2 linked regions of the Azospirillum sp. TSH100 genome follow. Each later gene encodes a partner of the first gene's protein in a complex. Links are inferred from orthologs where the notes say so. Each region holds a gene or a part of one and is shown in the gene's direction. Other genes may lie near its edges.

Region 1 (6,707 bases):
TCGATCGGCTTCGGCGGCCTGCTGTTCAGCGACGACCTGTCGATGAACGCCTTGCAGGGCGACCCGAGGACGCGGGCAGAGGCGGTGCTGGCGGCGGGCATGGATGTCGTGCTCCACTGCAACGGCGATCTGGCCGAGATGCGGTCGATACTCGACGCCGTTCCGTTGCTGAGCGGACTGGCGGCGGAGCGCTGGGCGCGGGCGGAGGCGATGCGCCACGCGCCGGAACCGGCGGACATCGCGGCTTTGACCAACCGGCTGGCCGAGCTTCTCGGCACGGCGCAGACCTGACGGACGGGAGCGGACCATGGAAGCATGGATCTTCCAGGTGACGGCCGTGGCCCTGCCGGCCATCCTCGCCATCACCCTGCACGAGGCGGCGCATGGCTTCGTCGCCTGGAGGCTGGGCGACGACACCGCCTATCGGCTGGGTCGCGTCACCTTCAACCCGATCCGCCACATCGACCCGTTCGGCACGGTCCTGCTGCCGGCGCTGATGTATTTCACCACCGGCTTCGTCTTCGGCTGGGCCAAGCCGGTGCCGGTCAATTTCGCCCGGCTCGACCACCCGCGCCGCGACATGGTGTGGGTCGCGCTGGCCGGGCCGGGCACCAATTTCCTGCTTGCGGTGGCGTCGGCGGTGATCTGGCGGCTGGTCAATCCGGAAAACAGCGTGATTGAGATGTGGATCCGCTCCGCCGCCGAGGTCTCGGTTCTGGTCAACGTCATCCTGATGGTGTTCAACCTGATCCCGCTGCCGCCGTTGGACGGTGGCCGGGTCGCGGTCGGCATCCTGCCGGATGTTCTGGCGGTGCCGCTGGCGAAGCTGGAGCGTTTCGGTTTGCTGATCCTGATGGCCGCCTTCTTCCTGCTGCCGATGCTGGGGCGCCAGATCGGCATGGACCTCAGCGTCATGCATTGGGTGCTGGGGCCGCCCGTGGACGCGGTGATCGACTTCATCCGCGTCCTGACCGGCAACGACTGAAAGCGATCATATGGCTGATCTGGTGGCCGAGCCTGTGTTCGACACCCCCGCTGCCGCGGAGGCATCGCCGTCCGAACAGCTGTTGCTGGTCCTCGACGGCTTCGAGGGGCCGCTCGACATGCTGCTGGCGTTGGGGCGCGACCAGAAGGTCGACCTGACGCGCATCTCCATCCTGGAACTGGCCGACCAGTACCTCAGCTTCGTTGCCGAGGCGCGGAAGGTGCGGCTGGAGTTGGCCGCCGACTATCTGGTGATGGCGGCGTGGCTGGCCTACCTGAAGTCGCGCCTGCTGCTGCCCGAGCCGGAGGGGGAGGAGCCGTCGGGCGAGGACATGGCGGCAGCGCTCGCCTTCCAGCTCCAGCGGCTGGAGGCGATGAAGGGCGTCGCTGAAAAGCTGTTCGCCCGTCCGCGGCTGGGCATCGAAATCCACCCGCGCGGTGCGCCGGAGGATTTGGACCTGCGCCGCAAGTCGGTCTACGAGGTCACCCTGTTCGACCTGCTGCGTGCCTATGGCCAGCAGCGCGCCCGCAAGGAATCCGGCGTCCTGCACATCACCCCGGTCCGCCTCTATTCGATGGAGGAAGCAGTGCAGCGCCTGTCCTCGCTGCTCGGCCGGATGCCGGACTGGGCAACGCTGGCGAGCTTCCTGCCGGGCGGGGAGGGCGGCGCGCTGCTGACCCGCTCGGCGCTCGCCGCGCATTTCGCCGCGACGTTGGAACTTGCCAAGGCGGGCAGGGTGGAACTGCGCCAGGAGGGCGCCTTCGCCCCGCTCTATGTCCGCGGGCGGGCATCCGGTTTCCAGGACGCCGACAGTTCGGAAGAAGCGCAATCGCATGATTAAGGAAGGCACCGACGCCCAGGAGGCGGAGGCCCGCATCGGCAAGCTGCGCCTGCTGGAAGCCCTGCTGTTCGCCTCAAGCGAGCCGTTGGACGAGGAGACGCTGGCCGGCCGCATCGGGCCGGAGGTCGGCCTGCTGCTGGAGGAGCTGCGCGCCCATTACGCCCCGCGCGGCGTCACCCTGGTGCGCACCGGCGGCGGCTGGGCCTTCCGTACCGCGGTCGATCTGGCGCCGGAGCTGCGGCGCGAGGAGGAGGTGTCGCGCAAGCTGTCCCGTGCCGCCATCGAGACGCTGGCGATCATCGCCTACCACCAGCCGGTGACGCGCGGCGAGATCGAGTCCATCCGCGGTGTGGCGACCAGCAAGGGCACGCTGGATTTGCTGATGGAACATGGCTGGATCCGGCCGGGCAAGCGGCGGGAGACGCCGGGCCGGCCGCTGACCTGGATCACCACCGACCATTTCCTCGACCATTTCGGGCTGGAGAGCCTGCGCGACCTGCCCAGCGTCGAAGACCTGCGCGCCGCCGGCCTGCTCGACAGCCGTCCGGTGCTGCTGGGGTTGGGGGCGACGGCCGACGACAGCGCGCTGGGGAGCGACAACGAGGAGTAGGTTGGGGGCGGAGGCTTGGTTTTTCACCGGAACCTGAGCGAATTCCCGTGAAACCTCAATGACAACCGGTTAAGGATGGTGGGGCGAACGTTGCGGCACCCCGGCCTTTCTGCCATAGTGCCGGCCCGCCGCAAAGGCCGTTCAAACGTGATAGGCGCGCCATGGGTTCTTTCAGCATCTGGCACTGGATCATCGTTCTTCTGATCGTTCTTCTGCTGTTCGGCGCCGGAAAGCTGCCGAAGGTGATGGGCGATCTCGCCAAGGGCGTGAAGTCCTTCAAGGCCGGCCTGCAGGACGACAGCGACGATGCCGCCCCCGGCTCCACCGCCAAGACCATTCCGAACCAGCCGGCCAACACGGCCGAAACCGCGGCCAAGAAGGACGAGGCGGTCCGCAGCTGACCGGCGGGCGCGCGGCTGCCCGGTCGGGGCGCCGCACGCCACTCTGCCAACCGCATTCGTGAAGCCGGAAGAACATGTTCGACATCGCTTGGTCCGAACTGATGGTGATCGCCGTCATCGCCCTTGTGGTCATTGGCCCCAAGGATCTGCCCAAGGCGATCTTCACGCTCGGCAAATGGGTGCGTAAGGCGCGGGTCGTCGCGCGCGAATTCCAGACCCACATCGACGACATGATGCGGGAAACCGAGTTGGACGAGCTTCGCAAGGAAGCGCTGAAGACCCGTGACCTGAACATCAAGAAGATGATGGAAGACACCATCGATCCGAAGGGGGAGGTGGGGAAAGCCTTCGATGTGGGCCTGAACGGCCACGCCGGCAGCACGCCGGAGCCGGACCTGCCGCAGGCGCCGGCGCCTGTGACCGATGCCCCGGCGGTCCCGATGGTGACGGACAGCGTGGCGCCTTCGGCCGCCCCGTCTCCGATCACCGCGTCTCCGATCTCCACCGAGCCTCCGCAACCGGCCCCGGTGCCGCAGCCCGCACCGGCCCCGCGCGCGGATGCCGTGGCCGCTGCCCAGCCGACCGACAAGCAGACCTGAAGACAAAGACGGCCCATGACCGGCGATACGCAGCAGGACGAACTCGAAGACAGCAAGATGCCGCTGATCGATCACCTGATCGAGCTGCGGAACCGGCTGATGTGGGCGATCGGTGCCATCCTGATCGCCTTCCTGCTGTGCTATGCGGTGTCGGACAAGATCTACAATTTCCTGGTCCAGCCGCTGGCCGACATCCTGGCCGGGCAGGGCCGCCGGATGATCTACACCGGTCTGACCGAAGCCTTCTTCACCTATGTCAAGGTGGCGTTCTGGGCCGGCTGCTTCATCTCCTTCCCGATCGTCGCCAGCCAGATCTGGATGTTCGTGGCGCCCGGCCTGTACAAGCACGAGCGCAAGGCCTTCCTGCCCTTCCTCGTCGCGACCCCGGTGATGTTCCTGACCGGTGCCGGCATCGTCTATTACTTCATCTTCCCGATGGCCTGGCGCTTCTTCCTGGGCTTCGAGTTCCACCCCGGCGGCGACGGCAATGCCCTGCCGATCGAATTCGAGGCGCGCGTCGGCGAATACCTGCATCTGGTGATGTCGCTGATCTTCGCCTTCGGCATCGCCTTCCAGCTGCCGGTCCTGCTGACCCTGCTGGTCCGCGTCGGCATCATCAGCACCGATGCGCTGGCCTCGAAGCGGCGCTACGCCATCGTCGGCGCCTTCATCGCCGCCGCGGTGCTGACCCCGCCCGATGTCATCAGCCAGGTCAGTCTGGCGGTGCCGCTGATCGGCCTCTACGAGATCGCGATCATCGTCGGCCGCCGGATCGAAAAGGCGCGGGCCGCGGCGGAGGCCGAGTGATCGTCGGCACTTTGCCCGCGCCAATTCGCCGGTGGCAATTTGCCGGCCGTGACCTAGGGTAATAATCCGTCCGTCGTGGACATGCCGCCATTCTCGCGCTAAAAGCACGGTTCGGCCAACAAAGGGCCTCAGCCGCGCACCCGGAGCCTTGACCGTATGCAGACCGCCAACGACATCCGTCGCACGTTCCTGGATTTCTTCGCCAAGCAGGGCCATCAGAAGGTCGATTCGTCGCCGCTCGTGCCGCGCAACGACCCGACGCTGATGTTCACCAACGCCGGCATGGTCCAGTTCAAGAACGTCTTCACCGGTGCCGAGACGCGGCCCTACAAGCGCGCGGCCACCTCGCAGAAATGCGTGCGCGCCGGCGGCAAGCACAACGACCTCGACAATGTCGGCTACACCGCGCGGCACCACACCTTCTTCGAGATGCTGGGGAACTTCTCCTTCGGCGATTATTTCAAGGACGATGCCATCGCGTTCGCCTGGAACCTGATCACCAAGGAATACGGCCTGCCGGCTGACAAGCTGCTGGTGACCGTCCACACCTCCGACGAGGACGCGGCGGGCATCTGGCGCAAGGTCGCCGGCCTGTCGGACGACCGCATCATCCGCATCCCGACCGACGACAATTTCTGGCGCATGGGCGATACCGGCCCCTGCGGCCCGTGTTCGGAAATCTTTTTCGACCATGGCCCGTCGATCGCCGGCGGCCCGCCGGGCAGCCCGGACCAGGATGGCGACCGCTTCATCGAGATCTGGAACCTCGTGTTCATGCAGTATGAACAGCTGGGTCCGGACAATCTGGTGCCGCTGCCCAAGCCGTCCATCGACACCGGCATGGGGCTGGAGCGTCTGGCCGCCGTCCTGCAGGGCAAGCACGACAACTACGACATCGACCTGATGCGGGCGCTGATCATGGCGTCGGCCGAGGCGACCAAGACCTCGCCGGACGGCGCGCATGCCGTGTCGCACCGCGTCATCGCCGACCATCTGCGTTCCACCTCCTTCCTGATCGCCGATGGCGTGCTGCCGTCGAACGAAGGCCGCGGCTATGTGCTGCGCCGGATCATGCGCCGCGCCATGCGCCATGCCCACATGATCGGCGCGCGCGAGCCGCTGATGCACCGTCTGGTCCCGGCGCTGATCCAGCAGATGGGCGACGCCTATCCGGAGCTGAACCGTGCCCGCGCCCTGATCGTCGAGACGCTGAAGCTGGAGGAGACCCGCTTCAAGCAGACGCTGGAGCGCGGCCTGCGCCTGTTGGAGGATGAGGTCGGCCATCTGGGCGAAGGCCAGCCGCTGGCCGGCGACGTCGCCTTCAAGCTGTACGACACCTACGGCTTCCCGCTCGACCTGACGCAGGACGTGCTGCGCGGCCAGGGCCGCGGCGTCGACGAGGCCGGCTTCAAGGCGGCGATGGACGAGCAGCGCCGCAAAGCCCGCGAATCCTGGGCCGGCTCGGGCGAGGTCGGCACCGAGAAGCTGTGGTACGAGATCAAGGACGATCTGGGCGCCACCGAGTTCTTCGGCTACGACACCGAAGTCGCCGAAGGCAAGGTGACCGCCATCGTCAAGGGCGATGCCCGCGTCGACGCCGCCAACCTCGGTGATCAGGTGCTGGTCGTCGTCAACCAGACCCCCTTCTACGGCGAATCGGGAGGTCAGGTCGGCGATGCCGGCGTGATCTTCTCCGCCGGCGGGGCTGAGGTCGCGGTGTCCGACACGCTGAAGAAGCTGGGCGCCGTGTGGGCCCATGTCGGCACGGTCACCAAGGGCACGCTCAAGGTCGGCGACGTGGTCGAGCTGCGCGTCGATACCGAGCGCCGCTCCGCCATCCGTGCCAACCACTCCGCCACCCACCTGTTGCACGAGGCGCTGCGCCATCGCCTGGGCGACCATGTCACCCAGAAGGGTTCGCTGGTGGCGCCGGAGCGTCTGCGCTTCGACATCAGCCAGCCGACCGGCCTGACCGGCGCCGACATCTCCGCCATCGAGGACGAGGTGAACCGCCGCGTCCTCGCCAACAGCGAGGTCATCACCCGCCTGATGTCCCCGGACGAGGCGCGCGCCCAGGGTGCCATGGCGCTGTTCGGCGAGAAGTACGGCGATGAGGTTCGCGTCGTGTCGATGGGCGGCCCGCATGGCGAGCAGGATCGCGATTACTCCATCGAGCTGTGCGGCGGCACCCATGTCCGCCGCACCGGCGACATCGGTGTCTTCAAGATCGTCTCCGAAGGCGCTGTCGCTGCCGGCGTCCGCCGCATCGAGGCGTTGACCGGCACCGGCGCCAAGGCGTGGCTGTCCGAGCGCGACCATCTGCTGACCGAGGCGGCGAGCGTCCTGAAGGTGAAGCCCGACGAGGTTCCGACCCGCGTGGCGGCCCTGGTCGAGGAGCGCCGCAAGATGGAGCGCGAACTGGCCGACCTGCGCCGTCAGGTTGCCATGGGAGGCGGTGCCAAGG
Region 2 (7,839 bases), on another replicon or contig:
ATGGCGCTGCCGATGGCCGTCGAGTCGCCCTGGAAGCCGCGCGGCAGGGCGTCGATGCGGTCGGCGAAGCGGCCGGCATCCTCCGGCTTGTCCAGCGCGGTCCAGGGGATCAGCACCCGCAGGCTGCTTGGTCCGGAATAGACCGCCAGCGTCACCCGCGTCCCAGCCGCAGCCAGCGCGTCGGCCACCGCCGGATCGCGGAAGGCGGCGGCATGGCCCTGCAACTGGAACTCAAGATCGCCGGTGGTGATCGAGGCCGATCCGTCGAGCGCCAGAACCAGCGCCACCCCTGCCTTCCCGTCCTTTCCCGCCGGCGGGGCGGCCAGCACCCCGCCGCATAGGCTGAGCAGGACGGCCAGGGCGGCGATCATCGCACGCGGCATTCTTATCGGCACTCCATCGGACGCCCGCCCATCTCACGCGCCCAACTCACGCATTCGAGAGGGCGTGGCGCACCACCTTGACCATCACCGACGGCAGGGCGTGATCGCCCAGCCGGTCGACCGCCACCCAGTTGCCGTCGGCCTGATGCCAATCGGCGCCAGCCTGGCCCACGACCACTTCAAGCTCCAGGTGAAAATGGGTGAATGTATGGCGGACCAGACCGGGGAGCCGGCGCCAGCGCGCGGGCAGCGGCTGCTGCGCCGCCACCGCCGTCTCGCCCGGCAGTTCCGGTCCCCAGGATGTGGACGGCACCTCCGCCATGCCGCCCAGCAGCCCTTCCTCCGCCCGGCGGCGCAGCAGGACGGCGCCATCGGGATTCAGCAGCCAATAGGCGACGCCGCGCCGGGTCGGCTTTTCCGCCTTGGCGACCTTCCGCGGCAGGCTTTCGGCGATGCCGGCGGCACGTGCCTCGCAGTAATCGGCCCACGGGCAGAGCATGCATTTCGGCTTGCGCGGCGTGCAGATGGTGGCGCCCAGATCCATCATCGCCTGGGCATAGTCGCCGGGGCGGAAGTCCGGCGTCAGGGTGGCGGCCAGCCGGCGCAGGGTCGGCTTGGCATTCGGCAGCGGCTCCTCCACCGCGAAGATGCGGGCGATCACCCGCTCGACATTGCCGTCCACCACGGTGGCCCTGCGGCCGAAGGCGATGGCGGTGATGGCGGCGGCGGTGTAGGCGCCGATGCCCGGCAGCTCCAGCAGCGCCGCCTCGTTGTCCGGGAACCGGCCGCCATGCCGGTCCGCCACCACGCGGGCGCATTTGTGCAGGTTGCGCGCCCGCGCGTAGTAGCCGAGCCCGGCCCAGGCGACCAGCAGATCGTCCAGCGGCGCGTCGGCCAGATCGCGCACGGTCGGCCAGCGTTCGGTGAAGTTGCGGAAATAGGGGGCCGCGGCAGGGACGGTCGTCTGCTGCAACATGATCTCCGACAGCCAGACCCGATAGGGATCGGCTGTCTCCCCCGGCTTGGCGCGCCAGGGAAGGTCGCGGCGGTGGCGGTCGTACCAGGACAGCAGCCGCCGGGCGGCCTCTATGGAATCTGGAATCATGATGGGAAGAAATAGAGGGTCCGGAGCGTCGAGGGAAGGGAGTGGGCAGGCGCCCGTCCCAGTTCCCGGCGCAGTTCCAGGCCCAGTGTCCGGTCGATCCCCGGCCGGATGCTGGGCATCGGCTCACGCTTGCGCTAGGGTGCGGCCAACCCACATGACCCGGAACCGGTCGCCAAGGCCGGTGCCGCACAGGAGTGATCGCAGAGCATGACCGGACCGCGTCGCATCGGCCAATCCGTTCCGGAGGTCGCCGGCAAGGTGCTGGGCAAGCGCGGGCTTGCCTTCGGTGCGCTGATCACCGACTGGCCGTCGATCGTCGGCCACCAGCTGTCGTTGCGCACCGCCCCGGACAAGCTCAGCTTCCCCCGCGGCAAGCGGGAGGAGGCGACCCTGCACATCCGCGCCATGGGCGCCATCGCGCTGGAGTTGCAGCATCTGGAACCGCAGATCATCGAGCGGATCAACAGCTTCTTCGGCTACCGCGCGGTCGCCAAGATCAAGCTGATCCACGCGGCCCTGCCCTCATCCCCGTCGCCGGTGGTGCGCCCGCGCGCGCTGACGATGGACGAGGAGATCGGCATCACCACCACTACCGCGGCCATCGAGGACGAGGAGTTGCGCGCCACGCTGGAACGCTTCGGCCGCTCCCTGATGGCCCGTCCGAAACGGGCTGCGCGATAGCCGCCCGGCTGGACGCACCGGTGCTTCATTGTCTATACGTCAACATCTGGTAGCAACGAGGGCAAAGTGAACCGCAAAATTCTGGGACGCAGATATTTCGCGCTGAGCGGCTTTCTCGCCATGGGCTTCGCCGCCGCGTTCGGCACCGCCATGACCGCGGCGCCGACGGCGGCACAGGCGGCGGCCACCCTGCCGCCGGTGTCGGAGCTGATGGCCGACCGCGTCATGGGCGACCCGAAGGCGCCGGTGACGATCCTCGACTATTCGTCGATGACCTGCCCGCACTGCGCCCATTTCCACACCGACATCCTGCCGAAGATCAAGGAAGCCTACATCGACACCGGCAAGGTGAAGCTGATCTTCCGCGACTTCCCCTTCGATCAGGCGGCGCTGAGTGCCAGCATGCTGGCCCATTGCGCCCCGGCCGAGCGCTACTATCCGCTGACCGACGTGCTGTTCAAGAGCCAGGCGACCTGGAGCCGCGCGTCGGATCCGGCCAAGGCGCTGGGCCAGTACGGCAAGCTGGCCGGCATGAGCCAGGAGACCATCGACGCCTGCCTCGCCAACAAGGAGCTGGCCGACGCCATCCTGAACAGCCGCCTGACCGGCCAGAACCAGTACAAGGTCGAAGCCACCCCGACCTTCATCCTCAACGACGGCAAGGCCCGCATCGAAGGCGCCCAGTCGTTCGAGGAGTTCTCGAAGGCGATCGACAAGCTGTTGAAGTAAGAGGCCGCCGCGTTCGGGACCAGGCTAGGTCGGCCCCGAACGCGGCACCTCCTCAAAGCCCGGTACACCAAAGGTTCGTCCCCAGTGCAGTTCACGCGTCTCCGCCTGTCGGGCTTCAAGTCTTTTGTCGATGCCACGGATCTGGTCATCGAACCCGGCATGACCGGCATCGTCGGTCCCAACGGCTGCGGCAAGTCCAATCTGGTCGAGGCGCTGCGCTGGGTGATGGGCGAGACCTCGGCCAAGCGCATGCGCGGCGACGACATGGACGACGTCATCTTCGGCGGCACCTCCAGCCGTCCGGCCCGCAATCTGGGCGAGGTGACGCTGGCGGTCGACAACCGGTCGCGCACGGCGCCGGCCGGTTTCAACGATCATGACGAGCTGGAGATCACCCGCCGGATCGAGCGCGGCTCCGGTTCCGACTACCGGATCAACGGCAAGCTGGTGCGGGCGCGCGACGTCCAGCTTCTGTTCGCCGACAACGCGTCGGGCGCCGCTTCGCCGGCCCTGGTCAGCCAGGGCAAGGTGGCGCAGATCATCTCCGCCAAGCCGCAGGACCGCCGAGCCCTGCTGGAGGAGGCCGCCGGCATCACCGGCCTGCATTCCCGCCGGCACGAGGCCGAACTGCGGCTGAAGGCGGCGGAGGGCAACCTGACCCGCCTCGACGACGTGATCGGGGCGATGGACAGCCAGCTGCAAAGCCTGAAGAAGCAGGCGCGGCAGGCTTCCCGCTACCGCAACCTGTCCGACCAGATCCGCAAGGCGGAGGCGGTGCTGTGGCACCTGCGCTGGCTGGCATCGCAGGAGGAGCGCGCCCGCGCCCATGCCGCCTTTGCAGCCTCCGAGGCCGCGGTGCGCGACCGCATGCTGGCGGTCACCCAGCTGACCGCCCGCCGCACCGAGGCCGCCGCCGGCCTGCCGGAGAAGCGCCAGGACGAGGCGCGCGCCGCTTCCGCCCTGCAACGGCTGGTGATCGCCCGCGAACAGCTCGACGCCGAGGAAAAGCGCGTCGCCGACCAGCAGCGCGCGCTGGAGGCCCGGTTGCGCCAGATCGCCGGCGATCTCGGCCGTGAGGAGGCGCTGGCCGCCGATGCCGGCGAGGCGCTGGCCCGGCTGGAGGCCGAGCGCGACCGGCTGATCGCGGCCCAGGCCGACGAGGAGATGCTGGAGGAAGCCGCCGGCGAGGCTCTGGCGGAGGCGCGCGAGCAGGTCGATGCCCGCGACCGCGAACTGACCCGGCTGACCGAAGCGGTCGCCACCGACGAGGCCCGCCGCGCCGCGACCCAGCGTCAGGCCGCCGAACTGGAGACCCGCGCCGCCGGCCTCGCCAAGCGGCTGGCCGAGCAGCAGGCCCAGCGCGTTGCGCTCGAAGCCGAAATCGCCGCCCGCGCCGACCTGTCGGAGGCGGAACTGGCGGTCGAGCTGGCCGAGCAGCGGCTGGAGCAGGCCCGCGACGCCGCCGAGGCCGCCGAACTGGCGAAGGCGGAGGCCGAACCGGCGCAGTCCCGCGCCCGCGAGGCGCTGTCCGCCGCGGAAAGCGCCCGCGCCAAGCTGCGCGCCGAGGAGCGCGCGCTGGCCGAGTTGTTGCAAGCCGGGGCGGGCGGGCTGTTCCCGCCGCTGGTCGATGCGGTGACGGTGTCGCCCGGCTATGAAGGCGCACTCGCCGCCGCCCTCGGCGACGCGCTGACGGCACCGCTGGACGAGGCGGCGCCGGTGCACTGGCGCCAGTTGCCCGCCTATGACGCGGTGGCGCCGCTGCCGGCGGGTGCCGAGCGGCTGTCCGACCATGTGCAGGGGCCGACGGCCGCCGCCCGTACCCTCGCCCATATCGGGGTGGTCGCCGATGCCGCCCAGGGTATGGCGCTGGTCCAGTCGTTGACGCCGGGGCAGGTGCTGGTCAGCCGCGACGGCGGGGCGTGGCGCTGGGACGGGCTGACCGTCCAGGCCGGCGCGCCGACCGCCGCCGCCATCCGCCTGAAGCAGCGCAACCGGCTGGCCGAACTGCGTGGCGAGCTGGAGCTTGCCGAGGAACAGGTCGATCTGGCGCGCGAGGCGCTCGACGCCGCCAAACTGGCGGTGGAGGCTGCTGCCCAGGCCGACCGCCGCGCCCGCGACGCGGTACGCGAGGGCTTCGCCGCGCTGAACGCCGCCCGCGACCGCCATGTCAAGCTGGCGCGCGAGGCCGACGCCGCGTCCTCCCGCCTCGCAGCATTGGTGGAGACGGTGGAGCGGCTTGCCGCCGAGGAAGGCGAAGCCGCCGCCCTCCGCGACGAGGCGCTGGAACTGCTGGAGTCGTTGCCCGACCCGCGCGAGGGGCGGGAACGGGTGAACGACCAGCGCGCCGCCCTGGCCGAACGCCGCGCGGTTCTGGCCGAACGGCAGAATGCGCTCGACCGCCTGACCCGCGAGGCGCAGGCCCGGCGTCAGCGTCTGGCCGCCATCCAGGCGGAAACCGCTTCCTGGGACACCCGTTCCGCCGGGGCCGGCGGCCGTGTCGCCGAACTGCGTCAGCGCTCGGCGGAGGCCGAAGGCGAGATCGCCATCCTGTCGGGCCGCCCGGCCGAGATCGCGGCGGAGCGCCAGGATCTCCTCGACCGCATCGCCCTGGCCGACCGCGACCGCAAGCGCGCCGCCGAGGCGCTGGCCGACGCCGAATCCCGGTTGGCCGGGACCGAGCAGGCTTTGCATGATGCCGAAGCGGCGCTGGCCGATGGCCGCGAGGCGCGTGCCCGCGCCGAGGCTGCCGTCTCGGCCGCCCAGCAGCAGGAACGCACTCTGACGGAACGCATCGCCGAACGGCTGGACTGCCGGCCGGAGGACACCCGCGCCGCCGCGGATCTCGACCCCGCCGAGCCGATGCCCGACGCGGCGGCGGTGGAGTCGCGGCTCGACAAGCTGACGCGCGAGCGCGAGAATATGGGGCCGGTCAACCTGCGCGCCGAGATCGAGGCGGAGGAGCTGGACGCCCAGATCGCCGGCCTGCATGGCGAGCGCGAGGATCTGACCGCCGCCATCGCCCGCCTGCGCCAGGGCATCTCAAGCCTGAATCGCGAGGCGCGCGAACGTCTGGTCGCCAGCTTCGACGTGGTCAACCGCGACTTCCAGGAGCTGTTCACCCGCCTGTTCGGCGGCGGCAAGGCCTATCTGGAGCTGGTCAACGCCGAGGATCCGCTGAATGCCGGGCTGGAGATCTATGCCAGCCCGCCGGGCAAGAAGCTCCAGGTGCTCTCGCTGCTGTCGGGCGGCGAGCAGGCTCTGACGGCGCTGTCGCTGCTGTTCGCCGTCTTCCGGTCGAACCCGGCGCCGATCTGCGTGCTGGACGAGGTGGACGCTCCGCTGGACGAGGCGAATGTCGGCCGCTTCTGCGATCTGGTCGAGGACATCGCCCGGCAGGGCGACACCCGTTTCCTGATCATCACCCACCACCGCCTGACCATGGCGCGCGTCGATCGCCTGTTCGGCGTGACGATGGTGGAGCGCGGCGTGTCCCAGCTGGTCAGCGTCGATCTGAGCCGGGCGGAGGAGTTGCGGGGGGTGGCGTGAGGGGGTAGGGCGAAGTCAGCCCCTCATCCCCCCCGCTTCCACACCGTCGTCTCGATGTAGCGGCTCGCCAGGAACCGGTAGGTCTGCTTCTGCAACGCCTCCACCTTCGGCGAGCGTTCCATCGAGATGTCGTCCCAGCCGCGGAGCAGGTCTTCCCATTCCAGCAGCTTGGCGCGCAGGTCGTCGCGGATCTTGCGGATGAACTGCACGGTCGGGTGGAAGTTGCGCAACGCGCCGACGATGTCGCCGGTCTGGGCGTCGGCCTGATCGAAGATCATGTCGTATTCGCGCACCGGCTTGCGGATCAACCCCTGCATCCGGTTCAGCTCGCTGCAGAAGGTCCGGTCGGTGCGGTAGATGGTGGCGAGCTTGCCCATCGCCTGATCGATGCGCCGGATATGCCGGAAGCGGTCGCGCAGCGCCTCGATATAGGACAGCTCCTGTGCCAGATCGTCGATGCGGTCGGTCAGGTACTGTTCTGCATTGTTGGTCAGCTTCAGCCGCTCGGCGATCTTGGCGAAGGCCGCCTTCATCTTCTCGTGCGTCTGCGGATCATCCAGCAGCTGTTCCAGTTGCGACTGGTCGGAAACGATGATCTCGTTGCCGGTGAAGGACGAGACGATCTGCATGGTCAGCCGCCCTTTGGCGGCGATGCGGTGCCTGTCCTCCACCGACCAGGAGGCCCGGCCGTCAAGCAGTTCGCCGGGAATTTCCTCGCCCGGCCGGATCTGCTTCACGAAGGCCAGACCCTGTTCGATGATCTCCAGCAGGCGGGCGTCGTGGCAGCCCTCCTCGATCTGGAAGGACTCCATCAGGGTGGGGAAGGCCAGCGCCACCTTCAGATCGCCCAGCAGGATGTTCAGCACCGCGTCCTTGCTGTTCGGATCCTGGCAGAAGAAGGCGCCCGGCAGGCTGAAGACCTTGTGCTGGAAATCGAAATGGGTGTCCCGCATCGGCTGGACCAGGACATTCTCCTGCGCGGCCTTCTCGGCGATGGCATCGTCCGGAGCGGCATCCTTATCCGCGGAGGGGGGCGTCTCGTCGCTGCTGGAGATGTCGGTCATGGGCTGGGACGGTACTCGGCGGGGGAGAGGAGGGGACGGCCGTGGATTGCTTCCCCAGCCTACAGCAGATCGCGCAGACGGAACCACATCATTGCGAGGACCAGAGCCGGCGTGCGGAAGCGCCGACCGCCGGGGAAGGGGGTGTGGGGGAGGCGGGCGAACACGTCGAATCGCCCGGCGGTGCCGCTCACCGTTTCCGCCATCAGCCGGCCCGCCATGCCGGCCAGCGCCACGCCATGGCCGGAATAGCCGTGGGCGTACAGCGTCGTCGGCGACAGCCGGCCCAGATGTGGCATGCGGTTCATGGTGATGGCGACCCGGCCGCCCCAGA

What was found.
Region 2: the proteins of E6C72_RS17190 (region 1) and smc are in contact, whole or in part, in a crystal structure (PDB 3ZGX), measured with the Bacillus subtilis proteins. The link is inferred for Azospirillum sp. TSH100 from one-to-one orthologs.

The regions. Positions count from the first base shown.
Region 1 is NZ_CP039635.1:1,012,018-1,018,724, forward strand. What follows is about bases 1-2,910. They hold E6C72_RS17190 (ScpA family protein), read left to right. Parts: upstream 1-995; coding sequence 996-1,826; downstream 1,827-2,910. Other genes in these bases: nagZ (beta-N-acetylhexosaminidase), read left to right, coding at 1-291; E6C72_RS17185 (site-2 protease family protein), read left to right, coding at 308-985; scpB (SMC-Scp complex subunit ScpB), read left to right, coding at 1,819-2,436; E6C72_RS17200 (twin-arginine translocase TatA/TatE family subunit), read left to right, coding at 2,598-2,837. In the rest of the region: Sec-independent protein translocase protein TatB, read left to right, coding at 2,912-3,436; twin-arginine translocase subunit TatC, read left to right, coding at 3,452-4,243; alaS (alanine--tRNA ligase), read left to right, coding at 4,400-6,707. UniProt on the Bacillus subtilis protein: Participates in chromosomal partition during cell division. May act via the formation of a condensin-like complex containing Smc and ScpB that pull DNA away from mid-cell into both cell halves.
Region 2 is NZ_CP039636.1:414,740-422,578, forward strand. The notes cover bases 2,603-6,644. They hold smc (chromosome segregation protein SMC), read left to right. Parts: upstream 2,603-2,982; coding sequence 2,983-6,444; downstream 6,445-6,644. Other genes in these bases: E6C72_RS19625 (DsbA family protein), read left to right, coding at 2,603-2,898; E6C72_RS19635 (hypothetical protein), read right to left, coding at 6,468-6,644. In the rest of the region: E6C72_RS19610 (DUF1194 domain-containing protein), read right to left, coding at 1-383; mutY (A/G-specific adenine glycosylase), read right to left, coding at 430-1,488; E6C72_RS19620 (DUF721 domain-containing protein), read left to right, coding at 1,696-2,169; more of E6C72_RS19625, read left to right, coding at 2,236-2,602; more of E6C72_RS19635, read right to left, coding at 6,645-7,508; E6C72_RS19640 (FAD-binding oxidoreductase), read right to left, coding at 7,568-7,839. UniProt on the Bacillus subtilis protein: Required for chromosome condensation and partitioning.